2 regions of the Brucella intermedia LMG 3301 genome follow, and region 1 is predicted to be linked to the other one. Evidence: riboswitches for the same ligand, from Rfam matches in the RefSeq annotation. Region 1 holds a riboswitch; the other holds the start of a gene.

Region 1 (15,147 bases):
GCTGTGCGCCGTCCATGGCGCATCAATATGAAATCCACCGGCAAGGTGCTGGAAATCCAGTCCAATCCCATGCCTGATGGGGGCATCGTCGCGACATATACCGATATCACGGCGGCGGTTGAAGCGGATGTCACGCGCCAGAAGGCGGCTGAGATGCTGGAGCAGCGCGTGGCGGATCGCACGGCGGAACTGACCCGCGTCAACCAGCAGCTTGCCAAGGCGCAAGCCGCGGCGGAAGAAGCCAATCAGGGGAAGACGCGATTTCTTGCGGCTGCCGGGCACGACATTCTGCAACCGCTTAACGCGGCAAGACTGTACAGTACCGCGCTTGCCGAAAGACTGGGGCGTTCCGAAACCAGCGAATTCGCACGCAATATCGACTCCTCACTGGAAGCCGTGGAAGCCATTCTCGGTATGGTCCTGGATATTTCACGGCTGGACACCGGATCACTCAAACCCGAACTCTCGGTGTTTCGTCTCGACAAGCTGATGAGCCAGATTGCAACCGACTTCACACCGCTTGCAGCCGCCAAGGGGCTGAAACTGCGCGTTGTCCCGTCAAGCATCGTCGTCAAGACGGATCGCAACATGCTGCGGCGCCTGATCCAGAACCTCGTCTCCAATTCAATCAAGTATAGCCGCAGGGGCGGTATCTTGCTCGGCGTCCGCCGCCGCGGTTCCTTTGTGGAGTTGCAGGTGCTCGATACCGGAATCGGCATTCCTCCGCAAAAGCTGAAACTCGTCTTCCGCGAGTTTACCCGGCTCGATGAAGGAATGCGGGAAGCGGAAGGCCTTGGCCTTGGCCTTTCCATCGTTGACCGCATCGCCAGGCTCTTGTCGCTGCCGCTCGCGCTGGCTTCAACGCCCGGCAAGGGGACGATGTTCACCCTGCGCATTCCTGTCTCGCAGGAAAAGGTGCCCGCTGACGAAGTGAAGAACCGTCGCGGGCTGCAACGGGCGCTGGAACTGACGGGGCTCGATGTTCTCTGCATCGACAATGACGCCAGCATCCTGTCGGGAATGGAAACGCTGCTTCGCGGATGGGGGTGCCAGGTTACGACACTGCGCAGCGGAACTGCGCTGAAATCGTACTGCACCGACCATTCCCGCCCGCCGGATGTGATCGTCGCGGACTATCATCTGCTGAACGAAAACGGCCTCGATATGATCGGTTTTGCCCGCGAAACGTTCCAGACCGAAATACCGGCCATCCTCCTGACAGCCGATCGCTCCAAGGAAGTGCGCCAACGCGCTGAGGATGAAAACGTCACTGTCTTGCACAAGCCGCTTCGTCCCGCGGCGCTCCGTTCGCTGCTATCGCATTTTCATCATGCGAGGCAGGACAATGCATCGGCGCAGAATGCCGCTCAGTAACGGACTGTCCGGAACATTTCCTGTTTAAAGGCGCCTCGCAAATGCTCTATCCGATTGTCTCCCAGTTTCGGGAGACGTGCTCTAATCCGTGTTTAGCGCATCATTGCCGATGCGCGACAGGAGAATGACCGCCTGTGTGCGGCTGTCGACCCCGAGTTTCTGCAGCACTGCTGAAACATGCGCCTTGACCGTGGCTTCCGACACGCCAAGCTCATAGGCGATCTGCTTGTTCAACAGCCCCTCCGCCAACATGGTCAGCACGCGCGTCTGCTGCGGCGTCAATGTGCGCAACCGCGCGATGAGCGCCTCGATTTCCGGGTCGTGCGCATGATCCAGTTCAATGTCGGCGGGTGTCCAGATATCGCCAGCCAGAACAGTGCTCATGGCCTCGCCAATGGTTTCCATGCTGGCGGATTTCGATATGAACCCCGAAGCACCGAGCTCGACCGCATGACGGATCGTCGCCGCATCGTCGGTTGCCGAAACGATGATGATTGGAAGTGCGGGCTGCAAGGCCTTCAACGTCACCAGACCGGAAAGCCCAGTACCGCCCGGCATCGTCAGATCCAACAGCAGAAGGTCGATATCCTCTCGCTCGCCGACCAGTTTCTTTACGGCGTCGAAATCGCCAACTTCGATGATTTCCACGCTTTGCGACTGTCCGGAAAGGACCTGTCTCAATGCCCCCCGGAAAAGCGGATGATCGTCAGCGATGATAAAATGCATGTGCCTCGCGCGCCATTGTTTCAGGTCTCCTCCCCTCGCGGTGCAGGCCAATCAGCCAATCACTCCGTTTTATGCCGTTTTTTGGCTCGGGCAACCAAAATTCACGTTGCTAATCCCTTTTCGCATTACTCATTGCCGCCATCTGGCCGCATTGTATGTTAGGTTATGCGCTGAAAGTAACATAAGAGCGGCCCGACCAGCGAAATGGGGGGACCAAAAGGCATTTCATGACGCGCAATACGCTTTATCCCGAAATCCAACCGTTCAAGGAAGAGATGCTGCAGGTCTCTTCGCTGCATCGAATCCACGTCGAGCAATGCGGCAACCCGGACGGCAAGCCGGTCATCATGATCCATGGCGGCCCCGGCGGTGGAATCACGCCGACGATGCGTCGCCTGCATGACCCGGAGCGCTATCGCATAATCCTGTTCGACCAGCGCGGATGCGGCCGTTCCACCCCGCATGCGGAATTGCGCGAAAACACGACCTGGGATCTTGTGGCGGACATGGAGCATATTCGCGCGCATCTCGGCATCGACAAGTGGCAGGTGTTCGGCGGCTCATGGGGAGCGACCCTCGGCCTTGCCTATGCGCAATCCCATCCGGATCGCGTTGCAGAACTTGTCCTGCGCGGTATCTTCATGGTTCGCCGTTTCGAAGTCGACTGGACCTATTCCAACGGCGCAAGCATTCTCTTCCCTGATCACTTCGAGGCTTATCAGGAGCATATACCGGAAGCAGAGCGCGGCGATATGATCGCTGCCTATTACAAGCGCCTCACCGATCGCAACCCGCAGGTGCAGCTTGAAGCGGCTCGACGCTGGGCGCGCTGGGAAGGCTCGATCATTTCGCTTCTGCCCGATCCGGCGCGTGTCGATGCCTTCGGTGAAGACCAGTACGCCATCGCTTTTGCGCGTATCGAATGCCACTATTTCCAGAACCGTGGCTTCCTCGATTCCGACGACCAGCTTCTACGGAACGTCGACCGCATCCGGCATATTCCCGGTGTGATCGTGCACGGCCGCTATGATGTCTGCACGCCGTTCATCAATGCCTGGCAGTTGAAGAAGATGTGGCCTGAAGCCGATCTCAAAATCGTCGAGGACGCCGGACACGCCGTTACGGAACCCGGTATCACCCACGAATTGATAGAGGCGACAAAGCGTTTCGCGCAATAGGGCGAAACGCACCCACATTTGCTGGAAATGCTCAATGAAAAGGCGCCGTGCGGCGCCTTTTTCCTTGCTGTCAGGTCCGCCCGCCCGGAAGGGTTCCGTTGTCCGGTTTTTCCGGCTCGCTGTCGAAACTTTTCGCTATATCCATAAAGCGCCGCATGAACCGTTCCATATAGCTCATGGATTGCTCAAACTCCTGCTCCGTCGGCAAGCCCGAAGCAGTACTTCCGCCTTTCCCTTCAAGAGCGGAGACCTTGTCCTCAAGCTTCTTCACGCGATCCTGCAGGCTGGCAATGTCGTTCTCATAAGCCTCACGATCTTCGGTCGCCATCTTGCACACGAGTTGTCCCTGCTGCTCCACGCAGGTCGAGATCGCGCCGGTTCGGGTGTCCAGACGGACATAGCCGTTTTCCGTCCCTTCCAGCCGATAACGTCCGTTTTCCTGCGCCAGCGCATTGGCCGGGGCAAGTGCTGAACCAAGAACAGCAACAGCAGCCAGATTGCGGACCATCAATGTCTTTCTGTTCAACATAAGGCTATTCCCTTCAGCTTCTCTTTGAGGTGTCCCCATCATATGGGACGTTTACGACGAAAATCGAACATGCGGGACTTTGATTTCCGAAGAAATTCGGTCTAGAGAGCACCCATGACCAATGAGATCATCTATAAGATCGCTCCGCGCGGGCTTTGGGCGCAGGCAGAACAGGCTGGTAATTTTACCGGGGCTCCAGTTGATATTGCGGACGGCTATATCCATTTCTCTACTGGAACACAGGTGCGGGAAACGGCAGCTAAACATTTTGCGGGCCAGCGGGATCTGCTTCTGATCAGTGTGAATGCTTCTGCGCTCGGCGCGGCATTGAAGTTTGAAGTTTCACGCGGCGGGGCCCTTTTTCCTCATCTCTACGGCACACTGCCGCTTGCAGCCGTTTTGAAGGTTGAACCCCTGCCGTTGGGCGACGATGGTCTTCACATTTTTCCGGAGCTGGAAAGTTAATGAGCGGGCTTTTTGAAACTCTCGGGCGACGCGCCCTTTTCGCCTTCGATGCAGAACAGGCACATGGTCTTTCCATCGCTGGCCTGAAGACAGGTCTCGTGACCTGCGGTGCGCCGAACGATCCGGCGCTTTCCGTCAAGGTTGCGGGATTGCAGTTTCCAAATCCGCTCGGCATGGCAGCGGGCTACGACAAGAATGCCGAAGTGCCGGACGCCCTGTTGAAGCTCGGTTTCGGCTTCACGGAAATCGGCACCATCACGCCGCGCCCGCAAAGCGGCAATCCGCGTCCGCGCATTTTCCGGCTCGTGGATGACAGGGCCGTTATCAATCGGCTGGGCTTCAACAATGAAGGCCATGATGCTGCGTTTAAGCGCCTGTCGCAACGCGCTGGCAAGAGCGGTATCGTGGGCGTCAATATAGGCGCCAACAAGGATGCCGAAGACCGCATTGCCGATTATGTTGCCGGTATCCGTCGCTTCTATCAGCTGGCGCGCTACTTCACCGTCAATATTTCTTCGCCCAACACGCCGGGACTGCGCAACCTTCAGGCCCGCGACAGTCTGCGTGAACTGTTGAGCCGCGTGCTGGAAGCGCGCAACGAAGAAGGCAAGATGTGCACGCTGAAGCGTCCGGTTTTTCTGAAGATCGCCCCCGATCTGGCCGATGAAGAACTGGACGACATCGCTGCCGAGGCAACCGAACAGAAGCTCGATGGCATCATCATATCCAACACGACGCTTTCACGCGCCGGATTGAAAAGCGCGGACAACCGCGATGAAACAGGCGGGCTTTCCGGCGTACCGCTTTTCGAGCGCTCCACCATCATCCTTGCCAAGATGCGCGAGCGGGTCGGCCCCGACATGCCGTTGATCGGCGTCGGCGGCGTGGATAGCGCTGAAACGGCGCTGACAAAGATCAAGGCCGGTGCCGATCTGGTCCAGCTTTATACAGGCCTCATCTATCGCGGACCGAACCTGCCCGCCGAAATCGTGCGTGGCCTGTCGGCGGCAGTGAAACGCGAGGGCGTTGCCAACATCGCCGCACTGCGCGACCGGGACAGCAGCGACTGGGCCAAGCGTGAGCTGCCCGCCTGAGAGCCGGGTCACATAATGAATTCTGTACGATAACGTCGCGGCAGGATCGCCAGAAGCAAAACTCCGCGAATTGACAGAAACAGGTTGAGAGCCAGCCAAAGCCCGTGATTGCCCATCACGGGCTTTGCCGCATAAAGAACTGCGAGAAAAAAGCCGAGCGACAGGAACATCATGTTGCGCATGTCGCGCGACCATGTGGCGCCGATGTAAACCCCGTCCATATGGAAGGCCAGCAGTCCCGTCATACCTGTCAGCGCGGCCCAGGGCAGGTATTTCAAGGCTTCAGCGTGAACGTCTTCCGCCTTGGACAGCAGCCCGATGATCGCATCGCCAAACACCAGCAGGAAAAAGGCGATGAGGCTGGCCATGACCAGCCCCCAGACGAAAGTGAGCTTGGCACCGCGCACGAACGCAGGACTGTAGCGCGCGCCAATAGACCGTCCGACGATCTGTTCGGCGGCTGCCGCCATGCCGTCCAGGAAGAAACCGGCGATGAGGAAGAAGTTCATCAAGACGGCATTGGCCGCCAGTGTGACCGGGCCGAGATCGGACCCTGCCCGCGTGAAGAACGCGAAGGCCGTGAGAAGCAGGAAGGAGCGGATCATGATGTCGCGATTGACCGCGAACATGCGCAGGATTCCTTGCTTCTGGAATATCCGCGCCCGGTCCGGACGCAGTGACGCATCCTTTCGGAAATGGCGCAGCACGATGAACATGCCGACGAGAGCGGCAACCGTTTCGCCGGTCACGGTCGCCCAGGCAACGCCAGTAACGCCCCAGCCCCACTCCAGCCCGAGGATAATGCAGAGCACGATATTGATGCCGTTGAGGAGCACCTGAAGACCGAGGCCGACAATACCCTGTCCACGTCCGAGAACCAGTCCGAGGATTGAATAGTTGATGAGCGCAACCGGCGCGGACAACATGCGGATCGACACATAGGTCGCCATTGCTTCCTGCGTTGCCGACGTCGGATGCATGAAGGTGGACGAGACGCCGATGATGATCGGCAGGCACAGTATCATCAGGCTGCCGGCAATGACCGCGATGATGATTGCCCGCCAGAAGATCGCCTGCTCTTCCACCGCGTCTTCCGCACCCATGGCCTGTGCAACCAGTCCGGTCGTGCCGGAACGCAGGAAATTGAATATCGACAGCAGGAAATCGAAGACCAGCGCGCCAATCGCCAGACCGCCGATCAGCTCGGCCTGTCCCATCTGGCCGACAACGCCCATATCGACAAGTCCGAGAAGCGGCGTGGTGATCGCAGCAAGCGTCATGGGAATGGCGATCAACATCACCATCCTGTGTGTTACTTCGAACGGCCTTGTTACGCCACCACGCTGCAGCGACTGATCCATGATGCTTGTCCCGAATATTCCCCTCAGATCAAAACGATCTACTCTGGAATCAATCGAAACTACAGATAATTCGGCCACCGCATTGTCGCAGTTCCTGACAACCGGCTGTCAGGAGAATGAGGGATCAAAGTCCGAGCATCATGGCCCAATATATATAAGTTGGCTTGTTTTCGGGTGTTGCCCAGGCGAGACCATAATGCTCGAAGGTCGGATCGAGCATGTTCTTGCGATGGCCGGGCGATTTCATCCAGGCATCGAAGACGGCCTGTGTACTGCGCTGTCCCGATGCGACATTCTCTGCCGCCGGACCGCGGATACCTGCCTGCCGCAGACGCGCCACGAAACCATTGCCCCAACCGACGCTATGGCCGATCTTTCCATAACCCGCCATCCGCCTGGCCTGGTAAAGCGCGGCTTGCTCCAGCTTGGAATCCGTCGCCATCAAAGGCAGTCCGTTTGCCTTTCGAATAGCGTTGAAAATAGCGGTGGGATCGTCGTCACCTGCCCCCCATGCCGCCTTCCACGGCATTGCCGACATCGCCAGCGCGCCCCCGGCAAGGATCAGAAAGCCCCGCCGGTTGAGTGTTAAACCTTGTTTTTGCTGCATGCCTGTCTGAGCTACCCAGTTACCGAATTGATTTCATTTCCGGTAGCTGAGGATACGGAGCAAAATAAAGGCAGGAATGACGACTGCAGCGCCAAGAATGAGATAATCGACAAAGCCTGCAATTGCCGAAAAGCCCATATTCCAAAGGCGGAGGAAGAAATCGCGGATGCCATACAAGATGTCGTAGGGCGTCCAGTGAAATGCGCTCATGACCACGCCAACCACCAGCGAAATCAGCACCAGCTTGATCAGAACGCGGGCCGGGGTATCGCCAAGAAAACGGTTTACACCATCCGACATGCAAATCTCCTGTGTGGTTATTGGTTAGAATGGATGCTCTTAAGTTGAAACGTCATCCCGCTCTAAGCTTTTGTTTGAGCATGATTCCGAAAACCGGTTACCACTTTTCGGAATCATGGTTTAAAGCGACAGATTCTTCGCGCAAGAAATAGGCTCTCCGTACAGCCTGCGCAAGTTCTGCCCTCGCTCAGCGCTGCTTGCGGTACTCGCGCGGGGCTTTCTGCTTTTGGCGCGAGAACGACCGGTTCATGCTGCGCGTATCGGTAAAGCCGCTTGCAACAGCCACTTCCAACAGTGACAAGCTTGTTTCCGACAAGAGTTCCTTGGCCTTCTTAACCCGCAGCTCTTCGCGGACCTCGAACGCCGTCCGCTCAAGGGCAAGCTTGAACCCACGCTCCATCTGGCGGACGGAAATTCCCAATCGGCGCGCCACGTCAATCATAGGCACCGGGTCTTCCAGCGTTTCCTCGAAAATGCGGATTGCCTTGCGGATCATCGGCGACCGCACGCCGTTGAAGCTCAGCGCCGGTTGTTCGGAACGCACAAGCTCATAAGGGATCATGAGGATGGACGCACTCTTGCGCGCCAGTTCCTCCGAAATCTCGTTCTGTATGATGGACAGCGCCAATGACGCCGTGCCAAGCCCGCCCGCACAGGTGAAGTGTCTTCCGCTACGATGGAACAGGCTCGTCGTATCGGCTGTATATCCGTCGAAAAGCTCCAGAAAATCGTCGCGATGGAACCAGCTGACGCAGCAATTGCGGTCCGGCAAAAGGTCTGCTTCCGCCAGCAGAAAGGCAGCCGTGCAAAGGCCCACCACTGTCTTGCCGCGCCGGTCCGCACGCTTGATGAGATCGACCAGCGCCTGCTGTCTGGGCCGGTATTGCGCAAGCAATCCGCCGACGACTGCCACATAATCACAATCGTCGAGTTCGCCTATGGGAGCGGTCGGCTCGATCACCATGCCGGAACTGGAGGTGACAGGATCTCCTGATAGCGTGCATATTTTCCACGCGCAGCGTATCTGACGGCTCTTGTCGCGATCATCGGCGGCAAGGCGGAAGGGATCGAGGAAAAGGCTGAGTGCACTCAGCGTAAAACCGGGCAAAGCAACAATGCCCACCGACAGCCTGCGTTGCGGGGCATCTGTTGCGGCTTGAAGCTTCTTGTCCCGATCCCGTTCAGTTCCGTTCGTCACGTCGACCTTGCTCCTCCACCAGATTTATATTTGCTTGGAGGAGGCTATTATAGTCAACGAAAATGCTTGGAAAGCTTCAACTGCTGCGCCTGATAGTTGGAGCCGAGATCGACGCCATAAAGTGCAGATGGGCGATGCAGCATATGTTCGTAAACCAGCCGCCCGACGATCTGCCCATGTTCCAGAATGAATGGAACCTCGTGGCTGCGGACTTCCAGAACGGCGCGACTTCCGGTTCCGCCCGCAGCGCTGTGCCCGAAGCCCGGATCGAAAAAGCCTGCATAATGGACGCGGAATTCGCCCACCAGCGGGTCGAAGGGCGTCATTTCAGCGGCATAAAGCGGCGGGACATGCACTGCCTCGCGCGAAACGAGAATATAGAATTCATCCGGATCAAGCACGAGTTCGCGCGAACCCCGATCATAGATCGGCTCCCAGAAATCAAGGATGTCGTGCGCCGCACGCTTGTCCACATCCACCACAGCCGTATGGTGCTTGCCGCGATAGCCAATCAGCCGGTCAGGACCACCTGAAAGATCAACCGACAGCGCAATGCCACCGCCGGAGATGTTCGGCATTTCCGCTGCGACCAGCGTTTCGGCCTTGTGCAATGCAGCAAGCTCCGCCTCGTCAAGCTGGGCACGTCCCTTGCGGAAGCGTATCTGCGACAGGCGCGATCCTGTACGCACGACAATAGGAAATGTGCGTGGGCTGACTTCCAGATAGAGCGGGCCGTTGTATCCGGCGGGCACCTTATCGAATTCCTGCGCCCCGTCGGCGATGACGCGGGTGAAGATATCGAGGCGGCCCGTTGAACTTTTCGGATTTGCCGACGCGGAAAGATCGGGCGACAGCGTCAGGCTTTCGAGAAGCGGAACGATGTAAACGCAGCCCGTTTCCAGAACGGCTCCCGCCGTCAGGTCGATCTCGTGCAGTTTTAACCGTTCCAGCTTTTCGATGACCGGCGTCCCGGGTCCCGGCATGAAGGAAGCGCGAACACGATAGGCTTTTGCGCCGAGCCTCAGGTCAAGGCTCGCGGGCTGTATCTGGTCGGGATCAAGGGCGCGCGGCGACGCCAGCAAACCGCTTTCAAACAGCGCGGAAATATCCGCGTCCGCCAGAATTCCAGCATCTTTCTGCGTCATCGACCCGATACTCCGTAGCCTAAAGCATGTCGTACTTTGTCGTAATCAAGCGACATGCTTTAATCTCTTGTTTTCACGCATATCTCCCGAAACCGGTTCCCGATTTCGGAAGGCATGCTCTAGGCATTGCTTGACAAAGACCATTGACCGCTCAGGACCTCAATGCCAACCCTTCCAGCCGCTAGAAACCGGGTTTTCCGCAGGAATCAGAGTATTTTCATGGCGCCCCGGATGCGCTTTTCGAGAAATGCGTTGGTTTCGGCATTGACGGCTCCGCGCAACAGGCATAATGGAAAACTGTTCCGTGGTGATTTGGCCGGCCGGCTTGCAGCCACGTTAAAGAATTCGCTAAAAAAGGCCGCGGTTCGTTACCGGCCTTTTGCGTTTTCGCAAGGCCGGTTTTTTATTGGCCGCCGAGGCTCGACATCCTGCCCCGGCCGACCAGCTTTTCGACAGGTTGGAAAAATGACGACTGAGAATACCCGCAAATTTCGCCCTGCAACCGAACTCGTGCATGCCGGATCGCTTCGCTCTGGATTTGCCGAAATGTCGGAAGCGATGTTTCTGACGCAGGGCTTCCTTTATCCCAATGCCGAAGCCGCCGAAGCGCGGTTCAAGGGCGAGGACCCGGGTTTCATCTATTCGCGTTACGCCAACCCGACCACCGACATGTTTGAAAAGCGCATGTGCGCGCTGGAAGGCGCCGAAGAAGCACGCGCCACCGCCTCCGGCATGGCTGCGGTCGCGGCTGCCATTCTTTGTCAGGTGCAGGCCGGGGATCACGTGATTTCGGCTCGCGCCGTCTTCGGCTCCTGTCGCTACATCGTCGAGACGATCTTGCCGAAATACGGCGTCGAAATCTCGATCATCGATGGTTCCAACATCGAAAACTGGAAAGCGGCTGTTCGCCCGAACACCAAGGTGATGTTCCTTGAAAGCCCGTCCAACCCGACGCTCGAAATCATCGACATTGCTGCCGTTGCGCAGGTCGCCAACGAAGCAGGCGCCAAGCTGATCGTCGACAATGTTTTCGCAACCCCGCTATTCCAGAAGCCGCTGGAGCTCGGCGCGCATATCGTCGTTTATTCTGCGACAAAGCACATTGACGGTCAGGGGCGCTGCCTTGGCGGCGTGGTCCTCTCCGACCGCGAGTGGATTGAAAATACCCTGCAGGATTATTTCCGTCACACGGGTCCGGGCCTTAGCCCATTCAACGCATGGATCATGCTGAAAGGCCTTGAAACACTGTCCGTGCGTGTACGCCAGCAGACGCTGTCGGCGGCAGCAGTTGCCGACTTCCTCGCAGGCAAGCAGGGCGTGAAGCGCGTGATCTATCCGGGTCGGGCGGACCATCCGCAGGCCGACATCATCGCCAAGCAGATGACCGGTGGTTCAACCCTCATCGCCCTGGAGCTGGAAGGCGGCAAAGAGGCAGCGTTCAAGTTCCAGAACGCCTTGCAGGTCTTCAGCATCTCCAACAATCTGGGCGACGCGAAAAGCCTTATTACCCACCCGGCAACCACGACGCACAAGAACCTTACCGACGAGGCCAAGGCTGAACTGGGTATCTCGGACGGCCTGCTTCGGATATCGCTCGGCCTTGAAGATACGGACGACCTTGTGGAAGACGTGGAAGCAGCGTTGAAGGTCGCTCGCTGAACAGCTGCTTCCCACATTGTGGCATTTAGGCTGCAAACGGAGGCGTAAACGATGCAATTGCCGGAGATTTCGGCAATTGCATCGTATTTTCTGCCCCACATTGTTGACCCTCCCGCAACTTTAGCGATAGGAGGGGCGAAAAGCGGCGTCCGTAAACCGAACGACGAACCGTTGAGGAGACAGCATCATTGCGATCCGGATTGCAGGGTGCCAGGGCCGATGTGAATGTAGGGCGGTGCGCATGTATAGAGCGGTAACGCGGGGGATCGAGGTTTCTGTCGAGCCTTTCTATCTGGAAGATCAGTCGGACCCCGACGAAAACCGTTATGTCTGGGGTTATCGTATAACGATCGCCAACAATTCGACGGAAACCGTACAACTTCGCTCGCGTTACTGGCAGATTACCGACGCAAACGGACACGTCGAAGAGGTGCGCGGCGCGGGTGTGGTTGGCGAACAGCCGACACTTGAGCCCGGCGATTCATTTCAATATTCCTCGGGCTGCCCGTTAACCACCACATCCGGTGTCATGGTCGGACGGTATCAGATGCAGGGTAATGGTGGCAGCATGTTCGAAGTCGATATCCCCGCCTTCTCGCTTGACATGCCGGACCTGCGACGCACCTTGAATTGAAGATAGCCCAGCATTTTGCGAAGGCAGATGACGAACAGAGTACAACTCTGTCTTTGCCTTTTCGCGCCGCCGCTCCCGAAAAAGCGCGCTCGATTTTCAACAGGGCGCGCAATCCGGCGCCCGGTGGGAAAGTTTTTAAACGCGTTCGATCACAAAATAAGTCGTTGGTCCCGGTGGGTTCGCCAGAACAGAAACATTGTTCCAAAGCTCGACATTGAGTCCATCCGTTCCGTCACCCGTTATCGCCGGAGGCTGCACCGCGCCATCCAGTCCGACCGGGGATAAGCGCCAGGCGGTGTTGATCGGCATCTTGAACCAGACATGCCCAACCTTGATCTGCACCGGCAAGGTGCCGAAGCTACTGACAGTCTTTTCTTCGTTGTCGGCGAAGACCATGTCGGTATTACGTGCATCCGTGGCGAAGATCAGCAATAGCTTGCTGCTGTCCGCTACCGTCTGGCCATCGAGCGAAGAAACAGACAGCATGCCCGCACCGGAAGCCGAACCGACCCAGAGCTGCCCGAGTTGTACCGGCTGGGTGATGGATGAGAATGCAAGTGCTTCCGTATGCTGCGTGACAACCCGCATCTGTTTGGCCGCACTATCAAGCCTGATCTCTCCGGTATCGCTGACATATATCCCCGATGCTGCATCGCTTGGATTTGTCGCAGCCAGAACTCCATGGCTGCGCAGGAATGCGATGGCGTCCGCACGGGTGCTAATCTGGCGAGGGGAACCGACCGTCACAGCGTCCGGTGCGAACGGAGCATCGCCTTGTGCGAAACGAGACATTAGCGACATGATCGTCACGGCATCCGGTTCCTGCATGTCCAGCCTCGCCAGATTTCCGATATCCTGTATCTGCGCCACCACACGATGCAACGCTTTCGCAACGTCTCCGCGGCGGAAGAGCAGCGCCGACAGGGTTTCGCCGGCACGGGCAACGGGATCAAGTGCCGTGCGGTAAGGACGGATATACTGTTCGTTAAAATCGCTGCCGCCATAGCCAAGGACAAGTGCTCCATTGCTATGCCGGCACAGAATATCCCAGTCCTGCAGAGCGGCATAAGCCGGCATTGCAAGCCCCGCCTCGTAGCGATGCCTGTTCCAGAAAACATGATCATACTCCGTCATTACAAATGGCTTTGCTGCCAGACGTGTAGCAGCCGCATTGCGGACGTACGCCACCGCGCCGTCAAACGAACTGGTCTGGAATATCGGCCCCGTCATATTGTCGTTCGGATCATGATAGGTATTCATCGCCACCACCTGTTGATTGCGGCGTGTGAGCGTGGTCTGGATGCCATATCCGTTATTATAGGGTGCTATGATACCCCTGAAGCCCATCGCACGGATGCAGTCGCCCATTTTCTTCGCAGTCTCGGTTTCAACCGACACGCAGAAACTTGCAAAATCGCGCAGCCGTTTGGACGCCGCATAGCGGTTTGAAGGCAGGGCAACTGTGGCGTTTTCAATTTGCTCGCTACCCAGCAACTCGCCGCCCCAGGCAGCCTGCAAGACAGCCGTAGTACCATATTGCTCCTCCAGCCAAGCATTGAACGGCGGCTTCAATTCCGCCAACGCCTGGAGGTCGCCGTTGGCGAAGACCCACGAGTTGAACACCAATCCATTCTCATTGAACGGCACGACCATCGCCATCGCCGGGTCTTCGAAAGGCACAAGCCCGGTATAGGGATTGACCGTCCCGAAGATATCGACCTGAAAGCGCAGCCAATGGCCGAAAGCCGCATTTTCAACATGCGTCTTGAGTTTCAGTCGGCCTTCCGTTCCCCAGCGGTCCGTTACGCCGCCCAACGCGCCAGCATTCGATGTGAGGCCATCGACGATCCAGTATATGCCGTTCTGTTTCAACGCGGCCATGTAGTAGCGGAACCGATCAAGAATATCCTGTCGGTATTCGAAATCCTGAAGCTGCCCCTCCATCAAAGCGATGTCGAGAAAATGGAACCGTGCGCAATTATATCCATGACGACGCAACTGAACGGCCATCCTGTCCGCTGTCACATGGTCGGGAATAGTTGCAATGGCTCCACACAGCAGCCGATATGGAACGGCCGGATTGCTCTGCAAGGCGATGTGACCGTCCGAATTGACGATGAGCCGTCGCTCCTCGTCAATCGGCGGATTTGATAGAAACGTCGAAAAATCGAGCGGACTGCCAGCCTCGATCTCAAGATTTTGCTGGGTAACCGGTATCCAAATGTCGGGCATATCGTATCTCCACAATTGACTGGTGGAGAATAAAAGCCTGCCCGAACACGGGGATAAATTCCTACTAATTTATCTACGCATCAGTTCCCGAACTCTGCCGGATCAAACGAATAGATTTTCGAGCAAAATTCGCAAGTTACAGAAATCTTTCCGTTTTCCGCGCTTTCTGCAATTTCCTCGGCCGTGAAGCCTGACAGCACGCCGGAAATTTTCTCTCGCGAGCACGAGCATTCGTCCAGCACAGGCACAGATTCGAACACACGCACACCGCGTTCATGGAACAGCCGGTAAAGCAGCCGTTCCGAGCCAACTTGCGGGTCGGTCAGTTCCGAACTTTCAATCGTACCCACCAGCGAGCGAGCCTCGTCCCACGCGTCATCTTCCGGATGGAAGGCGGCCTCGGCTCCGTCCTCGTCGCCACCCGGCAAGTCGGGGATGCGCGCGCGCAATTCGGATTCCGGCAGGAATTGAATAATCAGCCCGCCAGCCCGCCACTGTTCGACAGGTTTCCCGTCGGCACCACGCTCGACAAGCTTGGCGACACTCAGTTTGAGGTCGGTTGGAATCTGTTCCGACTGACGGAAATAGGTCGTAGCGATTTCTTCCAGCGTCGAACCATCCAGCGCGACGATGCCTTGATAGCGC
Region 2 (15,147 bases), on a different contig from region 1:
GCTCCTGATTGCTGCCCGTGAGCGTTGTCGAATGAACCGTTTTCTCAACCCCAAGCGCCACACGGTCGGCAAAATGGGCGAGTTCGCGGACATTTCCCGGCCAGTCATGACTCATAAGATAGCGGTGCGTAGAGGCTTCGATTGCGGGCACGTCGCGATTGAAGCGCTTTGCAGCACGCGACAGGAAATGCGCGAAAAGCAACGGAACGTCCTCACGCCTTTCTCTCAGCGGCGGAATGGAAAGGGTGACGACGTTCAGCCTGTAATACAGGTCTTCTCGGAAGTCGCCTCTCTGGGCAGGGTCCGCAAGATCGATCTTTGCGGCCGCCACGACACGAAGATTGACCGGACGAACTTCGTTCGTACCGAGCGGAGTGATTTCCCGCATTTCAAGCACGCGCAACAGCTTTACCTGCGTTGCAGCCGGCATGCTTTCTATTTCATCGAGAAACAGCGTGCCGCCACTTGCATGTTCGATCCGTCCCAGCCGCTTTTTCTGCGCTCCGGTGAAAGCGCCTGCCTCGTGACCGAATAATTCGCTTTCGATCACCGTTTCGGGCAAGGCGCCGCAGTTGAGAGCCACGAAATTGCCCTTGCGGCGACGGCTCCAATTGTGCAGCAATTGTGCAACCACTTCCTTGCCGCTGCCGGTTTCGCCAGCTACGAGCACATCCACATCGGTATCAGCTATATCCCGCAAGGTACGACGCAGGTTTTCCATTGCGGGTGTCTGGCCAATCAACGGCAGATCGCCCTCCACATTCTGCGCGGCTTCGCGTAAAGCGCGGTTTTCCAGAACCAGTCGGCGCGTTTCCCCGGCGCGGCGGATGCTGTGCACAAGCCTGTCGGCTGCAAACGGCTTGGCGATGAAATCATAAGCGCCGTCCTGAATGGCCTGCACGGCCATAGGAATATCACCGTGACCGGTGATCAGGATGACGGGCAGTTCAGCGTCAACCGCCTTGATCCGTGCAAAGAGCTGAAGGCCATCGATTTGCGGCATTCGCACATCCGTGACGACGACGCCGTCATAAGCAGATGTAACACTGTTCAGGGCATCCAGAGCGTTCGGAAAATCTGCAACATCGAAACCGGCCAGCTCGAGCGTCTGCCGGGTGGCGCGCCGCAGCGCCCTGTCATCGTCGACCAGAATAACGGAAGGTGATTTATCCATCATGCTTTTCTCAATTCGATGCGGAAAGACGTGCCGGCGGGGCCGCTTTCGGCAGAAATCGTTCCGCCATAATCAGTGACGATTTCCTTGACGATCACAAGACCGAGGCCGAGCCCCTTTTCCTTCGATGTATTGAAGGGCGAAAACAGATTGTCGCGAATATGCTGCGGCATGCCTGGTCCGTTATCGGAGACGGTGATGATGACCTTGTCATTCTCCACATGGGTTCGGACTTCTATCCGGCCATCATGTTCTTTTGCATCAACTGCTTCCAGTGCATTCTGAAACAGGTTTATGAAAACCTGTTCGAGCCTGATGGAATGCCCGATGACGCGTAGTTCGGGCGGTGGTAACACGACGTCGAGTTGGTCCATCCGTCCGGAAAAACGGCTTCGCAACAATACCAGGGCTCCCGAAATAACCTTGCTTAGCGAGGTTGGCGCGGAAGGAGAACGTCCTTTTCTCGCAAGCGCTTTCAAATCACCTGTAATCGTGCCGATTCGATCTGTCAGCGCCGCGATTTCGTTGAGATTGTCGGTTGCATCCGAAAGCTTCTTGCGTTCAATGAAGGTTCTTGCGTTGTCTGCATAAGCGCGGATGGTTGCAACCGGTTGGTTGATTTCATGCGCCACGCCTGCTGCGACCTGACCCATGATGGCGAGACGATTGGCATGAACAAGATCCTGCTGCACGCCCTGCAGCATCGTTTCGGTGCGGCGATGATCACTGATCTCCGCTTGCAGCCTGTCCCGCGCCAGGCTGAGGTCACGGGTGCGTTCTTCCACCCGCTCTTCAAGTTCCATCCGTGTGCGTCGGGCATCGGCAATGCGGGCCGCGAGCTTCTGTTTGCGCCGCAGGAGAAGTCCTGCAAAGCTGGCGATCGCTGTCAGAATGATAAAGGCGAACAGCCGTGCTTCTCGGACCGCAGCAGGAATTTGCGGACGAATTGGTGCGAGACTGTACATTTGCCAGGGAGTGGAGGGCACGGCAGAGCGGATTGCAAGAAAGTCGGTATTGCGCGCGTTGCCGGGGAGCAGGGCGTCAATTAGCAGAAAGTCCCCGCTATCAAATGAAGTCGCCGAAAGCGGCAAGGGTGCCAACGGTGCGTCTCCAAACTGCAGGCTATCGCGGATTGACTGGATCTGTTCCTGACCGATTGACCCGATAGTCATGAATCGCCACGACGGCAGGCTCGTAATCAGCACTATGTTGCGTTCGTCCGTTACGAAGGTTGGACGGCCGGCACTGTTCCAGTCGCTTTCGAGACGGTCGAATTCGAGTTTCACGACGATCACGCCCAGTGGACCGTTCGGGCCATCAATGCGGCGCGATATGTAGAGGCCAGGACGATTGCTGACATTGCCGAGTGCGAAATATTCGGCATCTCCGTTTCTCAGCGCGTTGTGAAAATAGGGGCGAAATTTGTAATCGTTGCCGACGAAGCTGTCCGGTTCGCGCCAGTTACTTGCAGCAATGGCGACGCCATCCATACCGACAAGATAGATGACCGCTGCCTGCGTGCCGCGCGCGAGCGCCTCCAGTTTTTCGTTCAGGGGAGTGATCGTAGCGGGCGTCTTGTCCTGCAGTGCAGCTTCCAGTGCCCGGTCCTTTGACAGCACCAGAGGCAAAGCGCGCTGCTTGTCGAGAACTGCGCGCAACAATGCCGTATTGAGGTTGGCGTCGATCCGGGCCTGCTCGCTCAATGCCAGCATGGCCTTGTCTCGCGCCAGGTCGCCGACGATCCAGAAAGCGAGTGCAAAAACCACCGCCCAAAACAACCCAAACAGCGCCCATGGGCGTCGGCTGGCGTTTGTGGGCCGGGTTAGAATGTCCATGGTGGAAGGGTGCGGGCTCATCACTTTATTGTGCAATATTTCAGACATGGGAGAAATAGAAATGTGCGGATAATCGCACTTTTTATCGAGGTTCGTCACCGTAAGGCATATTAAAATGCTTAAAAACAATAACTTAGGCCCGGCGTCGCAGACTGGCACGGAGATTGCAATCAAACAACTCAGCAGCGGTTCTGATCGCTGGAACTTGAGACTGAATGGCTCGGGAGGTTGGAACAAGTTCCAGGCTGGGCCGAACGGAGGACGTCATGATTGCAGTACCGACAGGCACCGCGGTTTCGCCGCGTGGTCCTATTCCCTTTTACAAGCACCTTTATGTACAGGTGTTGGTGGCGATTGCTGCCGGTATTCTCCTTGGTCATTTTTACCCCGAACTGGGAACGCAGCTGAAGCCGCTTGGCGATGCGTTCATCAAGCTCGTCAAAATGATTATCGCTCCGGTCATCTTTCTGACCGTTGCAACCGGCATCGCCGGTATGACTGACATGAAGAAGGTAGGTCGCGTTGCCAGTAAGGCGATGATCTACTTCCTGACATTCTCGACACTGGCCCTGATCGTCGGGCTTATCGTCGCCAATGTCGTGCAGCCGGGCGCCGGAATGCATATCGACCCGGCTTCGCTTGATCCGAAGGCCGTTGCCAATTATGCCGCCAAGGCACACGAGCAGACCATCACGGGTTTCCTGAGCAACATAATTCCAACGACAATTGTCGGCGCATTCGCTGAGGGCGACATCCTGCAGGTGCTGTTCTTCTCCGTCCTGTTCGGTATCGCACTGGCTTTGGTCGGCGATAAAGGCAAGCCTGTTACCGATTTTCTTCATGTCCTGACTGCACCGGTTTTCAAACTGGTTGCAATCCTGATGAAGGCAGCTCCAATCGGCGCATTTGGTGCCATGGCGTTCACCATCGGTAAATATGGTATCGGTTCGATTGCCAATCTCGCACTGTTGATCGGCACCTTCTATCTCACTTCCCTGCTGTTCGTGCTTGTCGTTCTGGGAGCGGTCGCCCGCTACAATGGCTTCTCGATCCTCGCGCTCATCCGCTACATCAAGGAAGAACTGCTTCTGGTTCTGGGCACGTCTTCGTCGGAAGCGGCCCTCCCAGCGCTCATGGACAAGATGGAAAAGGCCGGCTGCAAGCGTTCGGTGGTGGGGCTGGTCATTCCGACCGGCTACTCGTTCAATCTGGATGGCACCAATATCTACATGACGCTGGCCGCGCTCTTTATCGCACAGGCGACGGACATCCCGCTGTCGTTGAGCGATCAGATTCTGCTTTTGCTGGTGGCGATGCTGAGCTCCAAGGGTGCGGCGGGCATTACAGGCGCCGGATTTATTACACTGGCGGCGACACTGTCTGTCGTTCCCGCCGTTCCGGTTGCGGGCATGGCTCTGATCCTGGGTATCGATCGCTTCATGTCCGAATGCCGGGCATTGACAAATCTTGTCGGCAATGCAGTGGCGACCATTGTGGTGGCGCGTTGGGAAAATGAACTCGACACGGACAAGCTCGCCGCAGCGATGAACGGTGCGCCTCTCATCACGGATGTTATTCCGCAGCTGGAACCCGCTGAATAATAGTGACGACTTGAAAGGAAACGGCCCGCTTCTGGCGGGCCGTTTCATATTCATCGTTCGGCAGATTTGCCTTGGGTGATCAACCGGGCGCTATGCTGGCCGGAAATATAGGTCCACAGCCAGCTCCACGCGACAGCGGCACGGCTTCTTGTTCCAATCAGGAAGAAGATGTGCGCAATACCCCAGAACCACCACGCGATAATGCCTTTCAGCTTGAAGCGCCCCATATCGACCACAGCAGCGCCTCTGCCGATGGTGGCAAGATTGCCCTGATGCTTGTAACGGAACGGCATTGGCGGCGTTTGTCCTTCGATGCGGCTTTTTATGACCGTGGCAACGTAGGCACCTTGCTGTTTGGCGGCAGGTGCTATGCCCGGAACCGGTTTCCCGTCCGGTCCCTCGACCCAGGCCGTATCCCCGATGACGAAGATATCGTCATGCCCGGGAACATTGAGGTTTGATAGAACCTTGACGCGTCCGGCGCGGTCGCTCTCCGCGCCCAGCCACGTTGCGGCAGGGGAAGCCGCAACGCCAGCCGCCCAGATTGCCGTGCGGCACGGAATGAACTCTTCGCCGACTGTAACGCCCTCGGCTGTTATGTCCTTCACCGGAATCCCGAGCCGTACTTCCACGCCAAGTTTTTCCAGTGCTCTCAATGCATAGTCGGACAGATCTTCCGGAAAGGCGGCCAGAATGCGCGGACCCGCTTCGAGCAGCATTACGCGCGTTTGCCGCGTATCGATATTGCGAAATTCAGGCCATATGGTTTGCTTGGCGAGCTCTGCGATAATGCCTGCGAGCTCCACGCCGGTCGGCCCGCCGCCAACGATGGCAAATGTCAGCAGCGCCTTCCGTTTTGCTTCATCGGTTTCGCGTTCAGCGCGCTCGAAGGCGAGGAGCAGACGGCGGCGAATGGTTGTTGCATCCTCAAGCGCCTTCAGTCCGGGCGCCAGCGCTTCCCACTGATCGTTGCCAAAGTAGGCATGGCGTGCGCCCGTGGCGAGGACGAGCATATCGTATGAAATTTCTGTGCCGTTTTCGAGTTGCACCTGCCGGCGTTCCGTATCCACATCGGTGACTGTACCCAGCAGTGTGGTCACTTCAGTGCGGTCCCGAAACAGGTGGCGGATCGGCCAGGCAATTTCGGATGTGGCGAGGATGGTTGTCGCAACCTGATATAAAAGCGGCTGGAAAAGATGATGGTTACGCTGATCAATCAATGTAATCCGCACATTGACGTTCTTGAGATCGTGGATCAATTGCAATCCGCCAAAACCGGCACCGACAACGACAAGATGGGGGACACGCTCTTCGCTCATTACTTCCGCCTGCTTGCTGGATCAATCGGCGAGTGACCGGCCCGTTCCCAGCAGTACGCGACCGTTCGACATCAATGTATACCTGTAGATTGCGATTTCCAGACCGCTTGTCTGCGGGGGGTATTTCCGAATGGGGCACCAATCACACCGATGACATAACCAGCAGGTTGCGACGAACTTCGTCGCCATTGCCATTTACGAGCTGCTTCTCGATGTCCAGATGGGTAGCCTTCCAGATCGGCACGGCTGCCGCAAGAGTAGCTTTGCCCTCGGGTGTGAGTTGCAATAATCGCTCGCGCCTGTCGTCGGGATTCACGATGATCTCCACCCAGCCTTGCCGCTGCAACGGCTTCAGCGCCGCGGTCAGCGTGGTTTGATCCATGGCCAGAAGCTCCGCGACCGGCTTCATCGGGGGAGGCACGGGGCGATTGAGCGACATCATCAAGGAGAACTGGCCGTTCGTTAACCCCACCGGGCGCAGGGCATCGTCAAAGCGGCGGGCGAGGGCGCGGGCGGCGCGCTGAACATGCAAGCAAAGGCAGGTATCACGAACCAGAAGCGTTGTTTCAAAAGGTACATCACGGCTATTTGACATGATTTATTAATATTGATATCAATGTAAATCGTCAAGCAGGAACATTGATATCTACGGGCGGGAGCAAAAGCCGGAGGAGGGCTTGCACCATGAACGAGGTCGTATCCCGAGAAGTTTGGCTTGAGGCGCGGCGCGCGCTTCTGGCAAGTGAGAAAGAAGCCACCCATCTGCGCGACAAGGTCAATCGTGAGCGGCAAGCCCTGCCATGGGTGAAGGTTGACAAGAATTATACGTTCGATACGCCTTCGGGACGGAAAACGCTTTCCGATCTGTTCGACGGGCGCAGCCAGTTGCTGATCTATCATTTCATGTTCGGACCTGACTGGGATCAAGGCTGCACGGGATGTTCGTTTCTTGCCGACAATTTTGATGGCGCGGTGGCGCATCTCAACAATCATGATGTAACGCTCGTTGCCGTGTCGCGCGGACCGCTGGCAAAGCTCGAAGCCTACAAGAAGCGGATGGGGTGGCATTTCCCATGGGTTTCATCGCAAGGCAGCGACTTCAACTTCGATTATCACGTCTCCTTCACGAAGGAAGAGCTCGAAAACAATCGGGTGTTCTACAATTTCGACAAGCTTGCCGCAGAAGACGCCTTCGATGAACTGCCGGGCATGAGCGCCTTCTACAAGGATGAAAACGGCACGATCTATCACACCTATTCCAGCTATGCCCGCGGCATTGAAGAATGGATAGGAACGTTGATGATCCTTGATCGAGCGCCCAAGGGCCGCAACGAAAACGGGACGATGCATTTCGTCAAGCGGCACGATGAATACGAAACAAAGGCATCCGGTCATAGCTGTTGTGGCTGATCGTTCGAACAAAAGAGGGAACCAAGGGAGTACGTTCAATGAAACAGGGCTCATCTCCGTTCGTCTGGTACGAACTTATGACGACAGACACGGACAGCGCGCAGGATTTTTATACCAAAGTCGTCGGCTGGGCTGCGAAGGACGCCGGTGTTCCCGGCATGAAATATACGCTGTTCGAAGTGCCCGGATGCATGATCGCAGGCATGATGTCGATGGCGGACATGCCGAAGGAGGATTGCGGCGGCCAGGCGGGTTGGCTTGGTTATGTCGGCGTGGCGAATGCCGACGAATATGCGCGGAAAGTGGAAGCGGAAGGTGGCAAGGTTTTGAGGGCGCCGCAGGATATCCCGAATATCGGACGGTTCGCGATTGTGTCCGACCCGCAAGGCGGCATCTTTGCGCTTTTCGAACCGATGGGGGATATGCCGGCACCGGATGATTTCGGCTCACGCAAACCGGGACATCCGGGCTGGCACGAACTTCATGCGAAGGACTGCGAGACGGTTTTTCCCTTCTACGAGAAAGTGTTTGGCTGGAAACTCTCACGCAATTTCGACATGGGGCCTATGGGCAACTACAAGGTATTCAGCGTCGATGGCGCCGATCATGGAGGCATCATGACCGCGCCTCCCGGCACACCGGTCGGCTGGGGTTTTTACTTCATGGTGGAAGGCGTCAAGGATGCAGCCGACAGGGTCAAGTCTCTTGGCGGAACCGTCCTGCAAGGACCTATGGAGGTACCGAACGGGGAGTGGGTCGTTCAATGCAAGGATCCGCAAGGTGTGAACATCTCGCTTGTAGCGTCGAAACCTTAGGAAAGACTGCGCCCCGCGATTGACTGCCGGTACATTTGCGATGATTGGATGATACATCGAAACGTATCGGCGGAAGATCGACCATGCACCACAGAAGCACGCGTCAGTCTCAAAGGTCTGGAACTGTTCTCGCGGCAGATGTCGGTGGATCCTTCATTCGGCTTGCGCGCTCGACGCATCCGGGAAATATCGAGCTTCTCGAAAAGCTCCCCACTCCCGCTGACAGCTGGGAAGAATTTGGGTGCGCGCTGGAAACCGCGCTACGAACTCATGCGTCGAAAGAGGAGTGGCCGTTTGCCCTCTCGATCGCCGGATTGGTCGATCCGGATACAACGACTGCTCTGTCGGCAAATATTCCCTGCATTACAGGTCACAAGCTAAGTCTCGAACTTGGAGAGCGACTTCAGCGCCGGGTCATCGCGGCCAATGATGCCGATTGTCTGACGCTGGCAGAAGCGATTGAAGGCGCCGGTAAAGGCCACGATATCGTCTTCTGTGCAGTGCTGGGCACAGGCGTCGGCGGTGGGCTTGTTGTCGATGGCCGGCTCGTTCGAGGTAAGGGCGGATTGACTGGCGAGTGGGGACATGGCCCGATCCTCAACACATCGGTGGACCTCGATGGACAAACTGTGCTGGTCCCGCGCTTCAGTTGCGGTTGCGGGCAAAGCGGCTGTGTCGATACCATCGGCGGCGCGCGCGGGATTGAGAGGCTGCACCGTTTTTTGAATGCGGCCGATGCAACGAGCCATAGAATTATGCAGGATTGGCTCGACGGCTGTCAGATGGCCGGAAGGACAATCTCCGCCTATCTCCAACTCGTTGCCGATCCGCTGGCTGCCGTCGTCAACGTAACCGGCACATCGATCATTCCCGTGGGTGGCGGGCTTGCCACGGCGTCCGAGCTGATTTCAGCGATTGACGAGGCGGTGAGAGCCCGAATCCTGCGCAAAACGGAGCAGCCTATAGTCGTTCCCGGAATATTCGGCAGCGATGGCGGTTTGGTCGGGGCAGCGATATTGGGGCATCAGACGTGAGCGTGTTACTCGAAGTCTGCGTGGATAGCGCCGAAGGCCTATATTCGGCGATCGAAGGTGGCGCGGATCGCATCGAACTCTGTTCCGCCCTTGAACTGGGCGGTTTGACGCCCTCGCAGGCATTGATGGAGCTTGCTTCAGATGCGCCGATCCCGGTCTACGCAATGATCAGACCCCGTGCGGGCAGCTTTTGCTTTTCGGCTGAAGACGAAGCCATCATGGCGGCAGATATTGGCAACGCGAGAAATGCCGGCTTGGCAGGGGTCGTCCTGGGTGCTTCGCTCGCCGATGGTTCTCTGGATGTTACCTTGCTGGAAAGACTGATTGCGGAGGCAAATGTCCTTGGAACCACGCTCCACCGCGCCTTCGATCTCGTGCCTGACGCGGAGACCGCGCTGGAGCAGGCAATCGCGCTTGGTTTCGAGCGCATCCTGACGTCCGGCCTCTCCCAGACCGCGGAAGAGGGACTGGACAATCTGCGGCATTTGGCGGGAAAGGCCGGGAAGCGCATCAGCATCATGCCTGGCAGCGGCGTCAGTGTCGGCAATGTAGGTCGGATAATCGAAGCCACGGGTGCGACAGAAGTTCATGCTTCATGTCGCGTCGCAGTCGAAGAAAAGGATTCTCGTGCAATCGCGTTCGGTTTCGCTGGGGAACGATCATTTCGAACATCAGCCCAGCGCGTGAGTGAGTTGAAAGCCGCAATCGGACATATTTAAAGGCCGTTCATTCCAAATTCCGTGTCTGTGGCAGTGCTGATTTCGCGCAGTGGCCAGCCGCTGAAAAGGAAATTTCTCAAACAGTTCGAGGTGGCACTTAAACCCTATTGCCACCCTGAAAGAGTTTGAGTAGAAGTGACATCACATCAAGAGTTGGGGGCGACGCCCAACGCCAACCTGCCTCTCCGGGCAAGGTGGTACTCTCTGTAAAGGGAGGATGTGGCCCAACCGGCAAATATACGGATAAAGCCACTCGCGTCAGCTCCGACATAAACTAGGGACCGACGCGACATGCCGATTAAAATTCCTGACGATCTGCCAGCAACCAGTGTTCTCCAGGCCGAGGGCGTTATGGTCATGCGCGAAGCAGATGCCATTCGTCAGGATATTCGTCCGCTGAAGATCGGTCTTCTCAATCTGATGCCGAACAAGGTCACCACCGAGACGCAGATTGCGCGTCTTCTCGGCGCAACACCGTTGCAGGTGGAGCTGACCCTCGTTCGGATTACCAACCATGTGGCGCGCCACACGCCGGCCGATCACATGCTGTCCTTCTATCAGCCGTGGGAAGATGTGCGGGATCAACGCTTCGACGGCTTTGTCATCACGGGTGCTCCGGTCGAGCGTCTCGAATTCGAGGAAGTCACCTATTGGGACGAAATGCAGCGTGTTTTCGACTGGACGCAGACCCATGTGCACCGGACGCTGAATATATGCTGGGCAGCGCAGGCTGCCGTCCATCATTTCCATGGCATGGGCAAATATGAACTGCCGGACAAGGCTTCGGGTGTCTATAGCCAGCGCAACCTTGCTCCGTCTTCCCCATATCTCCGAGGATTTTCGGATGATTTCAAGATTCCGGTTTCCCGGTGGACCGAAGTGCGCAAGAGCGACATTCCTGCCGATAGCGGGTTGAAGGTGCTGGTCGACAGTCCGGAGACGGGGCTCTGTCTGTTGGACGATCCGCATCACCGCTCGCTGCATATGTTCAATCATGTGGAGTATGACACCACATCGCTTGCAGATGAGTATTTCCGCGACATTCAGGCTCAGCCCGACACGAAGGTTCCGGCAAATTATTTCCCCGGAGACGATGCGACGCGCCAGCCGGAAAATCGCTGGCGCAGCCACGCGCATCTTCTGTTCGGAAACTGGATCAACGAGATGTATCAATCGACGCCATACGACCTGGAAAAGATCGGGAAGCGTTAAGAGCACATAGCAAGGACAGTCCGACCAGAACAGACCCTGTCCAGGGCAGGGCCTGCAATGACATGTATTCAAACGCAAGCCCGCCTGTTGCTGTGCCGAGGGCCACGCCCACATGCATTGCAGACAGGTTGATCCCGACCCCGGCGTCCGCTGTTGCGGGATCGGTTGTCATGAGAAAACTCTGTACGACGGGCGATATCATCCAGCTCAAACAAGCCCAGATCATCAGCACCATACCGAAAACAGTGCTGGAGTTGACCGCGACAGGTATTGCCATCAACGCTGTTAGATAAAGGAGTGGCGTCAGCACGATGGCCAGTCGCGGCGATAGCTTGTCAGCAAGCAGGCCGCCGAGATACCCGCCCGTCATGCCAGCCAGACCAAAGGCCAACATCGCCCATATAATTCTCTGCGAAGAGACATGCACCGCTTCCAGAAGGTAGGGTGTGAGGTAGGCGAACAGCACGAAATGACCGCCGATCATCAGGATTGAAACCAGTTGCGCCGATACCAACCGGAAAGATTTCAGGTGCGGCGTGTAAGGCGGCAAGCCGCGCTGGCTGCGCCCCGCGCCGGACAATGCATGCATTGACAGAAGCAGAACCAAAGCTGCGGCTGATGCCAGGCAAAGGAAAACCGCGCGCCAGCCAAGCCACTCATTGACGATCATCCCCGTGGGAACACCGGCGACCATCGAACCACTGATACCCACGAATATGATTCCGATGGCGCGCCCGCGCATCGCCGGGATGACCAATTCCGTTGCCAGCATCGTGGCGATCAGGCAAACCGCCGCGCTTGCCATCGCCATCCCGATACGCGCGGCAAACAGAACCCCGTAATTGGGGCTCAAGCTCGCGACGATATTGCTTGCAATGAAAACACCCAACGCAGAGACCAGAATGGCTTTCCGCTCAAACCGCGTGGTGAGGACGAGCGCCAGCGGAGCGGCAAGCGCAAAGGTAATAGAGAAGATTGAGGTCAACTGACCGGCGGCGCTGACAGAAACATCCAGGCCGCGGGCGATGCCGGGAAGAATGCCTACAATAATATTCTCGGCGGTGCCGGTAACGAATGTCGCCAGTGCCAGCACAAATATGCGGGGGTCCATGTTTGCCGTTCCCTTTCATGGTAACACCATGCGGGCGACAAGCGACCCGGCCTGGCGATGTTGCATGCCGGGTTTCGAGGCAAAGCTTCGGTTATCCCTGATGTGATCTCATATCATTCAAACTGGTCTGTCGCTAGCTTTTGAGGGCAATCAACTGGCGGCACGCGCCAGCCATCTGTGCCAGTCGTCTTCCGAACCGTGGAACACATTCAGGTCGATCTTGCCATTCACGCCCTGTGACAGGCCCGATCCGGAATACTGCCAGAACGTCCACGGACGACCCGGATAGACCTTGGATGGGTGCTGTGCAACTGCGCGCAGCCAGAATGGATAATTGGTGAAAGCACCTTTCAGATTGTCGTCGTAGAAATCCGGAGCGGTATAGATGATCGGCCGCTTGCCATAATGCTGCTCCAGCTTGTCCATGAAGACCTGCATTTTTTCCCGCACCTGCGCCGGGGATGGCCGTCTCTTGCAGGACGAATCGCCATTCCATTCCACATCGATGACCGGAGGAAGCGCATCGGCTTCCTTGGGAACATTGCGGATGAACCAATCGGCCTGCTGGCTTGCCACGCGGCACCAATAGAAGAAATGGTAGGCACCGCGTTTGATGCCAGCGGCTTTCGCTTCGCGCCAGTTCTTGCGGAACATTGGGTCGAGGTGGTCACCCCCGTCAGTAGCCTTGATATAAGCGAAATTTGCGCCCTGCGTGCGCAGTTTCACCCAATCGATATCGCCCTGCCAGCGGGATACATCCACGCCATGCACCGCCAGCTTGCGCGGCGATGAACGTCCGAAATTGATTGGCTTCGCATCGCGAAAGCGGTGGCTATAGACTCTGGATCGTTCCTGCGGTGCAAGGCGCACGGGTGGGTAGGCCGCGACGTCCGGAGCCGGTACCGAAATGCGGGCTTGCGGCCGCTCCTGTGGCTGCGGTCGCGGTGCAACAGGTGCTGGGGGCTCTGCCTTGAATGGACCGGCATCTGGAATAGGGCCTGCCCATGCCAGTACTTCCTCCGGGCTGGCGGCAGGCATCGGTTGGGATGCGCTCGCCATTTCACTCAAAGGAGCGGGCGGAACCGGGCGGACCACCGAACTCGTGGTCTCGGCCGAGGTTTTCGACTGGAGCATGATGCTGTCGACGCCGGAGCTTGACGTACAGCCCGTCAAGGCGGCGCAGGCAAGGGCAATGACTGATACAACCGAAGAACGCATGAGCACCCGTAACGCAAAACAAATGGGCTGCAACGCTCCTCCCGAGCTAATTGCTAATCAAAGCTTACCGGGAAAAGCTGAATCCAAAGTTTATGAAATTGCTAATGCAAATTCTTTAATTCGACTGTTTGAGGATTTTTATCAAAGCTGTTGCAGAATTTTCCAGTCCGGTTTCATCAAATCCTGAGAAACCGAGGATAAGTCCCTGACGTGGCTTCAGTTTAGTAAAGAGCGTCGATAGCGGATGAACCTCGATATCAGCCTCTGCCAGAACGGACGCGAGATGTGTATCGCTTTGTCCCTCTGGTAAGGCCAACAATAAGGATAGTCCGGCAGGCGGGGCTTCAATCCGGAACAGGTTCGGTTCTCCGGGTGCAAGCGCTGCTATCAGTTTGCGGCGGCGCGAGGCATGGATGCGGCGCATGCGTCTTATGTGCTGCGCAAAGGCCCCGGTTTCGATGAACGCGGCCAGAGCTGGCTGCGCGAGCGGCGAGGGCGCAGGAAACAACGTCTCACGTAGTTCCCGAAATTGCGCCACCCTATGCGACGGCACGATCAGAAAGCCGAGCCGCAAGACGGGAGAGAAGACCTTGGAGAAGCTTCCGATATAAAGAATACGGTCCGAATCCAGCGACAGCAGCGCCGGCAGCGGCTGGCCGATATAACGATGCTCACTGTCGTAATCGTCCTCGATGATTATCGCATCACGTTCTCTTGCCCAGGCAATCAGTTCGAGACGGCGTCCCAAGGTCATGGTTACGCCTGTCGGGTGGTGCCGTGCCGGGGTAACAAAAGCACCGCGCGCATCATCGGCCTTGTTTCGTCCGCTGGAAACGTCGAGCCCTCCGCCATCAACCGGGACTGGGATGATGCCGAGGCCATTGACGCCAAGGATCTTGCGCGCCGGTGGATATCCCGGTTCTTCCATCCACAGCCTGTCGCCGTGGGTGAACAAGGCTTCCCGGATCAGTGAAAGCGCGTCTGCGCTGCCGCCGGTTATTATGATCTGCTCTGGCGACACGACCATGCCGCGCCATTCGTGCAAATGGCGGGCCAACGATGAACGCAGAGGATGAAAGCCGAATACATCGTCACTGTTCAACAGATCCGGGGAAGGCTTCCGCCAGATGCGGCCCAGTAGCTTTCCCCACTCATCGTGGGGGAAATGATCGCTGTCGAAGACGCCGAGACGAAAGGGCTTTGGATTCTCCCGATGAAAATGCTGCTGGTCTATCACATGAAGAGGCGGTTGATTTACGGTCAGGCTGCTGTCGGGAAGTTCAGCGGCGACGTGAGTGCCCGAACCCAGCCTTCCCTCCAGATAACCTTCAGCAATCAACTGATCGAATGCCGCAAGGACCGTTGTTCGCGACAAGCCAAGCTCCAAGGACAAGGCGCGGGTGGACGGCAATCTGGCATTGGGCTTCAGCCGTCCGGCTAAAACGGCTTGCCTTATCTGATCAACCAACTGGGCGGTAAGCGGAATATCGCTGCCGCGATCGATCCCGAACTCCGGAAGTGTATTGGAAATTGGCATCTTCGTGTTCGGTAAAAGTGGCTATTTTGTCAAAGCCACTATGCAGGCAGTTTGGCCAGATATAAAGGAGAAATATCGGCCATGACGAAAGCCCCCACCGACCGCAGTCGCGTAAAGCGCCTGCACGAACGCGGCGCCTATGATGCAGCCACGGTTCATGCA

The links. Region 1 has a riboswitch for S-adenosylmethionine ahead of OINT_RS01655 (O-succinylhomoserine sulfhydrylase). Riboswitches for the same ligand answer to the same signal wherever they lie in the genome.
Region 2: linked by a shared signal. The riboswitch ahead of metA (homoserine O-acetyltransferase MetA) and the one ahead of OINT_RS01655 (O-succinylhomoserine sulfhydrylase) in region 1 are both predicted to bind S-adenosylmethionine.

What each region holds. Positions count from the first base shown of each region.
Region 1 is NZ_ACQA01000001.1:366,960-382,106, reverse strand. It holds gene OINT_RS01710 (PAS domain-containing hybrid sensor histidine kinase/response regulator) at 1-1,374, shown strand, start outside; gene OINT_RS01705 (response regulator transcription factor) at 1,456-2,100, opposite strand; gene pip (prolyl aminopeptidase) at 2,328-3,278, shown strand; gene OINT_RS01695 (hypothetical protein) at 3,349-3,807, opposite strand; gene OINT_RS01690 (DUF952 domain-containing protein) at 3,922-4,272, shown strand; gene OINT_RS01685 (quinone-dependent dihydroorotate dehydrogenase) at 4,272-5,366, shown strand; gene OINT_RS01680 (MATE family efflux transporter) at 5,375-6,727, opposite strand; gene OINT_RS01675 (CAP domain-containing protein) at 6,852-7,334, opposite strand; gene OINT_RS01670 (DUF6460 domain-containing protein) at 7,368-7,634, opposite strand; gene OINT_RS01665 (GlxA family transcriptional regulator) at 7,822-8,832, opposite strand; gene OINT_RS01660 (2'-deoxycytidine 5'-triphosphate deaminase) at 8,886-9,977, opposite strand; SAM riboswitch at 10,272-10,351, shown strand; gene OINT_RS01655 (O-succinylhomoserine sulfhydrylase) at 10,443-11,636, shown strand; gene apaG (Co2+/Mg2+ efflux protein ApaG) at 11,878-12,270, shown strand; gene OINT_RS01645 (hypothetical protein) at 12,406-14,502, opposite strand; gene OINT_RS01640 (Hsp33 family molecular chaperone) at 14,583-15,147, opposite strand, start outside.
Region 2 is NZ_ACQA01000002.1:574,701-589,847, forward strand. It holds gene OINT_RS15125 (sigma-54-dependent transcriptional regulator) at 1-1,174, opposite strand, end outside; gene OINT_RS15130 (ATP-binding protein) at 1,174-3,009, opposite strand; gene OINT_RS15135 (dicarboxylate/amino acid:cation symporter) at 3,276-4,610, shown strand; gene OINT_RS15140 (NAD(P)/FAD-dependent oxidoreductase) at 4,661-5,929, opposite strand; gene OINT_RS15145 (MarR family winged helix-turn-helix transcriptional regulator) at 6,072-6,524, opposite strand; gene OINT_RS15150 (DUF899 domain-containing protein) at 6,614-7,339, shown strand; gene OINT_RS15155 (VOC family protein) at 7,378-8,154, shown strand; gene OINT_RS15160 (ROK family protein) at 8,238-9,188, shown strand; gene OINT_RS15165 (copper homeostasis protein CutC) at 9,185-9,907, shown strand; SAM-I-IV-variant riboswitch at 10,046-10,156, shown strand; gene metA (homoserine O-acetyltransferase MetA) at 10,199-11,119, shown strand; gene OINT_RS15175 (MFS transporter) at 11,064-12,230, opposite strand; gene OINT_RS15180 (glycoside hydrolase family 25 protein) at 12,381-13,448, opposite strand; gene pdxR (MocR-like pyridoxine biosynthesis transcription factor PdxR) at 13,564-14,985, opposite strand; gene OINT_RS15190 (pyridoxamine 5'-phosphate oxidase family protein) at 15,067-15,147, shown strand, end outside.